2 regions of the Solibacillus sp. FSL K6-1554 genome follow, and region 2 is predicted to be linked to the other one. Evidence: predicted binding sites of a transcription regulator. Region 2 holds the regulator's gene; the other holds the start of a gene.
The links. The regulator LexA, encoded in region 2, represses DNA repair genes until DNA is damaged. The targets are predictions, from matches to a motif close to CGAACATATGTTCG.
Positions count from the first base shown of each region.

Region 1: recA (recombinase RecA) is a predicted target of LexA. The motif match lies at 2,085-2,098, and genes of this name have one in related genera.

Region 1 is NZ_JBBOSS010000001.1:1,141,386-1,145,536, forward strand. It holds gene pgsA (CDP-diacylglycerol--glycerol-3-phosphate 3-phosphatidyltransferase) at 1-449, shown strand, start outside; gene MHB58_RS05460 (competence/damage-inducible protein A) at 754-2,013, shown strand; gene recA (recombinase RecA) at 2,180-3,256, shown strand; gene rny (ribonuclease Y) at 3,965-4,151, shown strand, end outside.
Region 2 is NZ_JBBOSS010000001.1:2,563,431-2,567,581, reverse strand. It holds gene MHB58_RS12805 (DNA alkylation repair protein) at 1-40, shown strand, start outside; gene MHB58_RS12800 (5' nucleotidase, NT5C type) at 118-663, shown strand; gene MHB58_RS12795 (gamma-glutamyl-gamma-aminobutyrate hydrolase family protein) at 779-1,474, shown strand; gene lexA (transcriptional repressor LexA) at 1,556-2,179, opposite strand; gene yneA (cell division suppressor protein YneA) at 2,340-2,687, shown strand; gene MHB58_RS12780 (YneB family resolvase-like protein) at 2,674-3,330, shown strand; gene MHB58_RS12775 (DUF896 domain-containing protein) at 3,395-3,631, shown strand; gene tkt (transketolase) at 3,771-4,151, shown strand, end outside.

The DNA.
Region 1 (4,151 bases), 1.4 Mb from region 2:
TCGGGGCACTTATTTTTATTTTCGCTTCAGCAACGGACTGGGTAGATGGCTACTATGCCCGCAAATATAATTTAGTGACGAACTTAGGGAAATTTTTGGATCCGCTTGCAGATAAGCTGCTCGTTTCCGCTGCCTTTATTTTATTGGTGGAAATCGACTTGGCACCTGCGTGGATTGTCATTATCATTATTTCGCGTGAGTTCGCGGTAACGGGACTTCGACTGATTTTAGCAGGACAAGGGGAAGTCGTAGCGGCAAACCAGCTTGGTAAAATTAAAACTTGGGCCCAAATCGTGGCGATTTCTGCATTAATTTTACACAATACGATTTTTACATTAGTTGGCATACCTTTTGATATGATTATGCTTTATGTAGCATTGTTCTTTACAGTATGGTCTGGATGGGATTATTTCTATATAAACCGTCGTGCATTATTGGATTCAAAATAAATAAAATTTCTAAAACTAGGTTAGAATTTCTTTTAGGATAGGTAATAGTAATAAGTATCCATAAAAGACATAACAGTTGCCCGTGCATTTTGGACGGCGCTGTTTTTCTAATCTAGTTTTCTTTATTTTTACAGCAGTTGACAAAACAACTGCTGTAAAAAAGCCTCTGGCAGATGTCACAGATTTTTTAAAGGAATGGAAGTCAGCCAAAAAACGTCGCGTCGTGCGACAATGGCTGACTGACCCACATCCTGTGTGCCTGCAATTACGCCAAGGCAAAATTGATCTATAGGGGGTTTTAGGAATGAATGCAGAAATTATAGCGGTAGGATCGGAATTATTATTAGGACAAATCGCCAACACGAATGCGAAATTTATTTCGAGCCAGCTTTCGGAACTTGGCATTAATGTTTATTATCATACAGTTGTAGGAGATAACGAGGCGCGGCTACTAGAGGCGATTAAAATTGCGGAACAGCGCGCGGATGTAATTATTTTCTCAGGCGGTTTAGGTCCGACAAAGGATGATCTGACGAAGGAAGCGATTGCGAAGCATTTGAATCGTACGTTAGTGTTTGATGAAACGGCGCTGTTTGCGATTGAGGAATTTTTTTCGAAGCAAAGACGACCGATGACGGAAAACAACCGGAAACAGGCGCTAGTACTGGATGGCTGCGATGTCTTGTTGAACCAGCATGGGATGGCACCGGGTATGTTTTTGGAGGAAAATGACCGTATTTATATTTTACTGCCGGGTCCGCCAAAAGAACTTGAGCCGATGTTCCAATATGAAACGAAGCCAAAACTTGCGGCACTTTTACATGACGGCGGGGTAATTTTATCGCATGTACTACGTTTTTACGGGATCGGTGAAGCAGATCTGGAAACCCGTATACAGGGTATTTTGGAGGAACAGACAAATCCTACAGTTGCCCCGCTTGCTTCAGATGGTGAAGTAACATTGCGCATTACGGCAAAAGCGCAAAACGAACAACAGGCATTCCGTCTGATCGAGTTAAAGAAACGTGAAATTCTCGATATCGTCGGAGAATACTATTATGGCGTAAATGATGAATCATTAGGATTTAAACTTGTGCAAATGCTTCTTGAAAATGAACTGACAGTTTCCGCTGCCGAAAGTTTAACGGCCGGTCTGTTCCAGTCGGAGCTGGCAGAAATTCCGGGTGTTGGATCTGCATTAATCGGCGGTGTTGTGACGTATACGAAAGAAGCGAAAATTAAGCACCTCGGTGTTTCTGGTGAATTGCTTGATGAATACGGCATCGTCAGCAGTGAATGTGCAGCGGCAATGGCAACACAAGTCCGTGAAAAGTTCGGTACAGATATCGGCGTTGGGCTGACGGGCGTAGCAGGACCGGGTGATCATGACGGACAGCCTGCAGGATCAATCTGGGTTGGCATTAAGATCGGTGACACAGAACCGCTCACGTACCGACTGCAATTAACTGGTTCAAGAAATACGAACCGAATCCGCGCAGTGAAGTTTACGTTCAGCTATTTAATGAGAGAATTAGCGAATCAAGGTTACAAAAAGCTGATTTAGTTGTCGTTTTCTTTTGATAAAGACGATTTGATCAGTGATTTAAAGCCATTTAGAAACATTCAAAGAAAAAGCGAAAATATGTTCGCTTTTTTCTTGAATGTTATCTCATTAGCAAGTATAATAGAGACATAAGTTAAATAAAGCTTTTTCTTAAGGAGGAAATAGTTTGAGCGATCGTAAAGCAGCATTAGATATGGCGTTAAAACAAATAGAAAAACAATTCGGTAAAGGTTCTGTCATGAAACTGGGTGAAAACTCAAACCGTCATATGGAGACAACTTCATCAGGCTCTATCGCAATTGATGCAGCATTAGGTATAGGCGGCTACCCGCGCGGACGTATTGTAGAAGTTTACGGACCGGAATCATCTGGTAAAACAACAGTTACATTACATGCCATCGCGGAAATTCAGGCAAACGGCGGTACAGCAGCATTTATCGATGCTGAACACGCACTTGACCCGGTATATGCACAAAAATTAGGCGTTAATATTGACGAATTATTATTATCACAGCCGGATACAGGTGAACAAGCACTTGAAATCGCGGAAGCATTAGTACGTTCTGGCGCGATTGATATTATCGTAATCGACTCTGTAGCAGCATTAGTGCCAAAAGCCGAGATCGAGGGCGAAATGGGTGACTCGCACATGGGTCTCCAAGCGCGTTTAATGTCACAGGCATTACGTAAATTATCAGGTGTTATTAACAAATCGAATACGCTTGCTATTTTCATCAACCAAGTTCGTGAAAAAATCGGTGTTATGTTCGGTAACCCGGAAACAACAACAGGTGGACGTGCCCTTAAATTCTACTCTTCTATCCGTTTAGAAGTACGTCGCGGTGAAGCGATTAAGCAAGGTACAGAAATTATCGGGAACAAAACGAAAATTAAAGTCGTAAAAAATAAAGTAGCACCACCATTCCGTACAGCGGAAGTGGATATTATGTACGGCGAAGGGATTTCAAAAGAAGGCGAAATCGTCGACATCGGTGCAGAACTGGACATCATCCAAAAGAGCGGTTCTTGGTATTCATACAACAGCGAACGAATCGGCCAAGGTCGTGAAAATGTAAAACAATTCTTCAAAGAAAACCCTGCAATCAAAGAAGAAGTGACAGAAAAAATCCGTCAACACTTCGGTATCGGCGAACTAGGCTACACAATCGGCGCCAACGATACAACTGCAGAAGAAGAACTGGACGAACTAGAACTATTCGAAGACGAAAAAGATAAAGAATAATGTTACAGACCCAAGCGAAGAAGTTTGCTTGGGTTTTTGTTTTGTGGGGGAAGGGCGGTTTTATAGCTAAGGTGGGGCGGTTTTGGTTGAAGTACCTGTTAGGTCAGTGGAGCGTTGGAGTTTATTAGAACAAATATAGGTTTTATTAGACGATCTTTGAGTGTTATTAGAAAATGGGACTGACGTAGCTGACTTTGATTGTTTTTTTCTAGGTAAAACCGGTGGGAAAAATAAAGCGGGGACTTTTATTAGAACAAATGTTTGCTATATTAGAAAATTTCCACCTCATATTAGAAGATTCGAAGAGGATATTTGAAAATCGGTTCGACATATTTGAAGAAGTGCAGAATATATTAGAAAATCCCAAGTTTATTAGAACAAATAAAAATATATTAGAACATTTAGAACTATATTAGAACTTCCCGTCGCCTGGCAGCCCGTAAATCGCGTTAATCGGATTCTTTATAGAAAAGATTGGTAACCTGCCATCCCAATCCGGACTAATTTCTGGAAGTCCCTTAATGGACCATAAAAATATAAAAAACCCCTTAAACCATGGCTATTCTTGACATACCTAATTTTGAACTATACAATTAAAATGTATAATTTCTAAATTTTGAAATGAATAGGCGGTATGTTTGAATAATTCAGATATATTATGCCGACTAAAAGAACATCAGACATATATAGGCATAGGAGGGAAACGATATGGAAATGATACTCCCTGCTTTGCTAGGATTCGCTGTCGGTGTCGCTGTTATCTATTTCTACATGAAAAACGTGAATGATTCAAAAGTGACTGGTGCAAAGCATGTTGCCGAGCAAATCGTGGAAGACGCGAAACGTGAAGCGGATGCACTGAAAAAAGAAGCACTGCTTGAAGCAAAGGATGAAA
Region 2 (4,151 bases):
AGGACGAATCGGCTTTAAACGTAAATATGTACGCTGTTAATTGTAAAGAGTTATACCTTGTTTTTTCGCCATACAATTGTATAAACTAAAATTAGGAATTTTCAAGGAGGCTATTACATGAAAAAAAGCATTGCCATCGATATGGACCAGGTGCTGGCTGACTTTTATTCGAAATTATGTGTTACATATAACGAGAATTTCGGGACAAATTTTACCGATGAAGAATTTCTTCTGACGACACAGCGCGATTTACCTAGAGAAGATGCGAAAAAATTATTTGCTCTATTAAATGAGCCCGGCTATTTCAGAGATTTAAAAGTACTGGATGAAGATGCAATTGATGTCATTCGAGAGCTGCAGGAGCATTATGAGATTTATATTGCGACAGCTGCCATGGATGTACCCGGGTCATTTACAGCGAAGTACGATTGGTTAATGGAGTATTTACCATTTATCAAAACACAGAACATAGTGTTTTGTGGAAATAAAGCGGTAATACATACTGATTATTTAATTGACGATAGCCCACGCCAACTCAAGTCATTTAAAGGAACAGGTATATTGTATTCGATGCCGTACAATCGATCAGAAGAAGGTTTCATGCGTGTGAACAACTGGAAAGAAATTAAACAGTATTTTATAAAACAACTGGAAATTGTTTAAAAGGGAAAGGGTTGCAATCAGGCAATCCTTTTATATTTTTGTAGTAACATAGCTTAACGAAATAGTATAATTTAAATAATTGGAATTATCTTTAAATTGTAAGGGGATAGAATGAATGAAACCGATTATTGGATTAACAATGTATGATTTTGACAAGAAATTGGATATAAACAACGCATATTTGACGTCGATAGAACTAGCGGGGGGTATACCAATTTGTATACCGAATGCTACGGAAGAAAACGTAGAAGCAGTATTAAATTTAGTTGATGGCCTCGTATTAATTGGTGGAGCGGATATCGATCCATTATTGTTTAATGAGGAACCGCACCGTCATATCGGTAGTGTTGTTAGAAAGCGTGATGACAGCGATCTTTTATTAATGAAGGCAGCCTTTAAAAGACAAATGCCTGTTCTAGGTATTTGCCGTGGACAACAAATTATGAATGTTGCATTCGGAGGTACGATAATTCAGGATATACCATCACAGGTGGAGAATATAATCTTACATAAACAACCTTCAAAGCGTGGAGAATTGGCACATACCGTTGAAGTGAAGACACCGAAATTTAAGGAGATTTTTACAGAAGAAACATTCCGTGTTAACACATTTCACCATCAATCTGTAGGAAAGTTAGGGGAAGGACTTCTTGTTTCGGCAGTTGCGAAAGACGGCATTATTGAAGGAATTGAACACGAATCCCATCCGTATTGTGTGGCGGTACAATGGCACCCGGAAGAATTGGCGCCAAACGGGGATGTTTATGCACAGCGCTTATTTAAAAGTTTTATAGAAGCATGCCATAAGTAATAAAAGGCTCAGTCGTTTACGGCTGAGTTTTTTTATTTCATTAAAAAACTTGCCGATTCTATTAGAATGGCAAGCTTCTGATTAATGAATATTTCGATAGAGGCCGACTACTTTACCTAAAATAGAAACCTGATTGACAATGATCGGCTCCATTGAACTGTTCTCAGGCTGTAAGCGGAAATGAGTTTTTTCTTTGTAAAAGCGTTTGACTGTCGCTTCATCATCTTCCGTCATTGCTACAACAATCTCTCCATTGTTCGCGGTAGACGTTTTTTTGACGATTACATAATCCCCATTTAAAATTCCGGCTTCAATCATGGATTCACCCATAATTTCAAGCATAAATAGTTCTTCTTCCGGTGAGCCGTATGCATCCGGCAACGGGAAATATTCCTGAATATCCTCGATTGCAGAAATAGGCAGACCAGCTGTAACTTTACCGATTAACGGAACATGGATGACACCTTGTTTGGTGATGTTCATCTCTTCCTGGTCCAATATTTCAATGGCACGCGGTTTAGTAGGGTCACGACGAATAAGCCCTTTACTTTCTAAACGAGCTAAATGCCCGTGGACAGTTGAACTGGAAGCTAAACCTACCGCTTCTCCAATTTCGCGTACTGATGGCGGATAGCCTTTAGAACGAACTTCCTCTTTTATAAAAGTTAGAATAGCCTGCTGCCGCTTTGAAATTTTTTGTGTCAACTAACTCACCTCTTTATCATGCTATTTTTCTTAAAGTAAGTATAGCAGTATGCGAACACGAATGCAAACATAAGTTCGAAAAAACGGTTGACAAAAACATATGTTCGTATTATTATGAGAACAAATATTCCGAACATATATTCGAAAGAGGGTTTTACAAATGAAAAAAACTAAACTAAATGGCTTTACATCAATGTTTCTACTATTCTCTGTACTTATGATTACTTTATTCATGATGCAGGACGATAAAATAGAATTATACGAACACGTTAGCATAGAGCATGGCGATACTTTATGGTCGTTGGCAGAACAATATCGTGGTAAAATGGCTAAGCATGATTGGATCGATGAAGTGAAAAAGGAAAACGGATTGCTGGATGAAAAAGTTGTTTTAGGACAAGTACTGGTTGTACCTGTAGAAAAAGATTCACAATACATTGCCCAGCTGAATGAATCCACTGATATGCAATCGATTAAAGTAGTGAGAGGGAACAATGATAAAAACTAAAGCAGTAATTTATTGCCGTGTCAGTACGGATAAAAATACACAGGAAACGTCACTAGTACGTCAGCAAGAAGAGCTGACAAAGTATGCGAAAACATTCGGCTATAATGATGTGGAGATTTTCATGGATCAGCATAGCGGATATGATGTGGACCGAGATGGACTGCTCGATATGCTTGACTATATGAAAGAAGACGGCGTCAAAGCGTTATTTGTACAGGACGAAACACGGTTAGGGCGCGGTAATGCACGTATGGCAGTACTTCACCTATTGCAAAAATATGAAGCGACAGTATATACATTGAATGATGCAGGTCCTGTCGTATTAAACGAAATGGATACAATGCTGCTCGAAATTTTAGCAATTGTCGAAGAATACCAGCGTCGTATGCATAATGCGAAAATCCGCCGGGGAATGCGTCGTGCTGTAGAAAATGGCTACCAGCCCCAAAACAATTTAAAAAACCGCGGTAATATTGAAGGGCGTGAACGTAAAGAAGTCCCTGTTGAAGAAATCGTCCAGCTACGCCAGAAAGGCTTAACATTTGCAGAAATTGCTACGACATTGTCTGGTTTGGGCATTTCCATCAGTAAAGCGACCGTACATAGAAGATATATTGAATATATGGAGCGACTTGAAGAGTAAACACTTGTCTTCAAGTCGTTTTTTTTATACCTTTGTAGTAGGTAGGAAGAAAGGTGAGATTCAAATGTTATCAAAAGAGAAAATAGCTCGAATTAATGAGCTTTCTAAATTAGCGAAAGAAGGTAAATTGACGGAAGAGCAAGCGAAGGAACGCACTGCGCTGCGCAAAGAGTATTTAGATACATTCCGTTCCACAATGCGCGATACAATCGAGCATGTGAAAGTAATTGATGAAGAGGGCAATGATGTGACACCTGAAAAATTAAAACAAATAAAATCACAGAAGAAATTCTTAAACTAATAACATTTCATTAATATGTCACATTTAATATTAAGTATGACATATTTTAGATGACGTTTTTAGAAATTATTGTTTTCTTGTGAGAATTTGTCTACACTATAAAAGGTATAAATATCGTACGAGGAAAGGATGTCACATAATGACACAACAGATGGATCAGTTAGCAATTAACGCAATCCGTACATTATCAATCGACGCAATTGAAAAAGCAAATTCTGGTCACCCAGGTTTACCAATGGGTGCTGCACCTATGGCCTATACATTGTGGACGAAGCAATTACGCCATAACCCACAAAATCCTAATTGGTATAATCGCGACCGTTTCGTATTATCAGCTGGACATGGTTCCATGCTTTTATATAGTTTATTACATTTGGGTGGCTATGGTTTAGAGATGGAAGAAATCAAAAACTTCCGTCAATGGAATTCAAAAACACCGGGACATCCTGAATATGGTCATACAGTTGGTGTTGAAGCGACAACTGGTCCATTAGGACAAGGTATTGCCATGTCAGTAGGT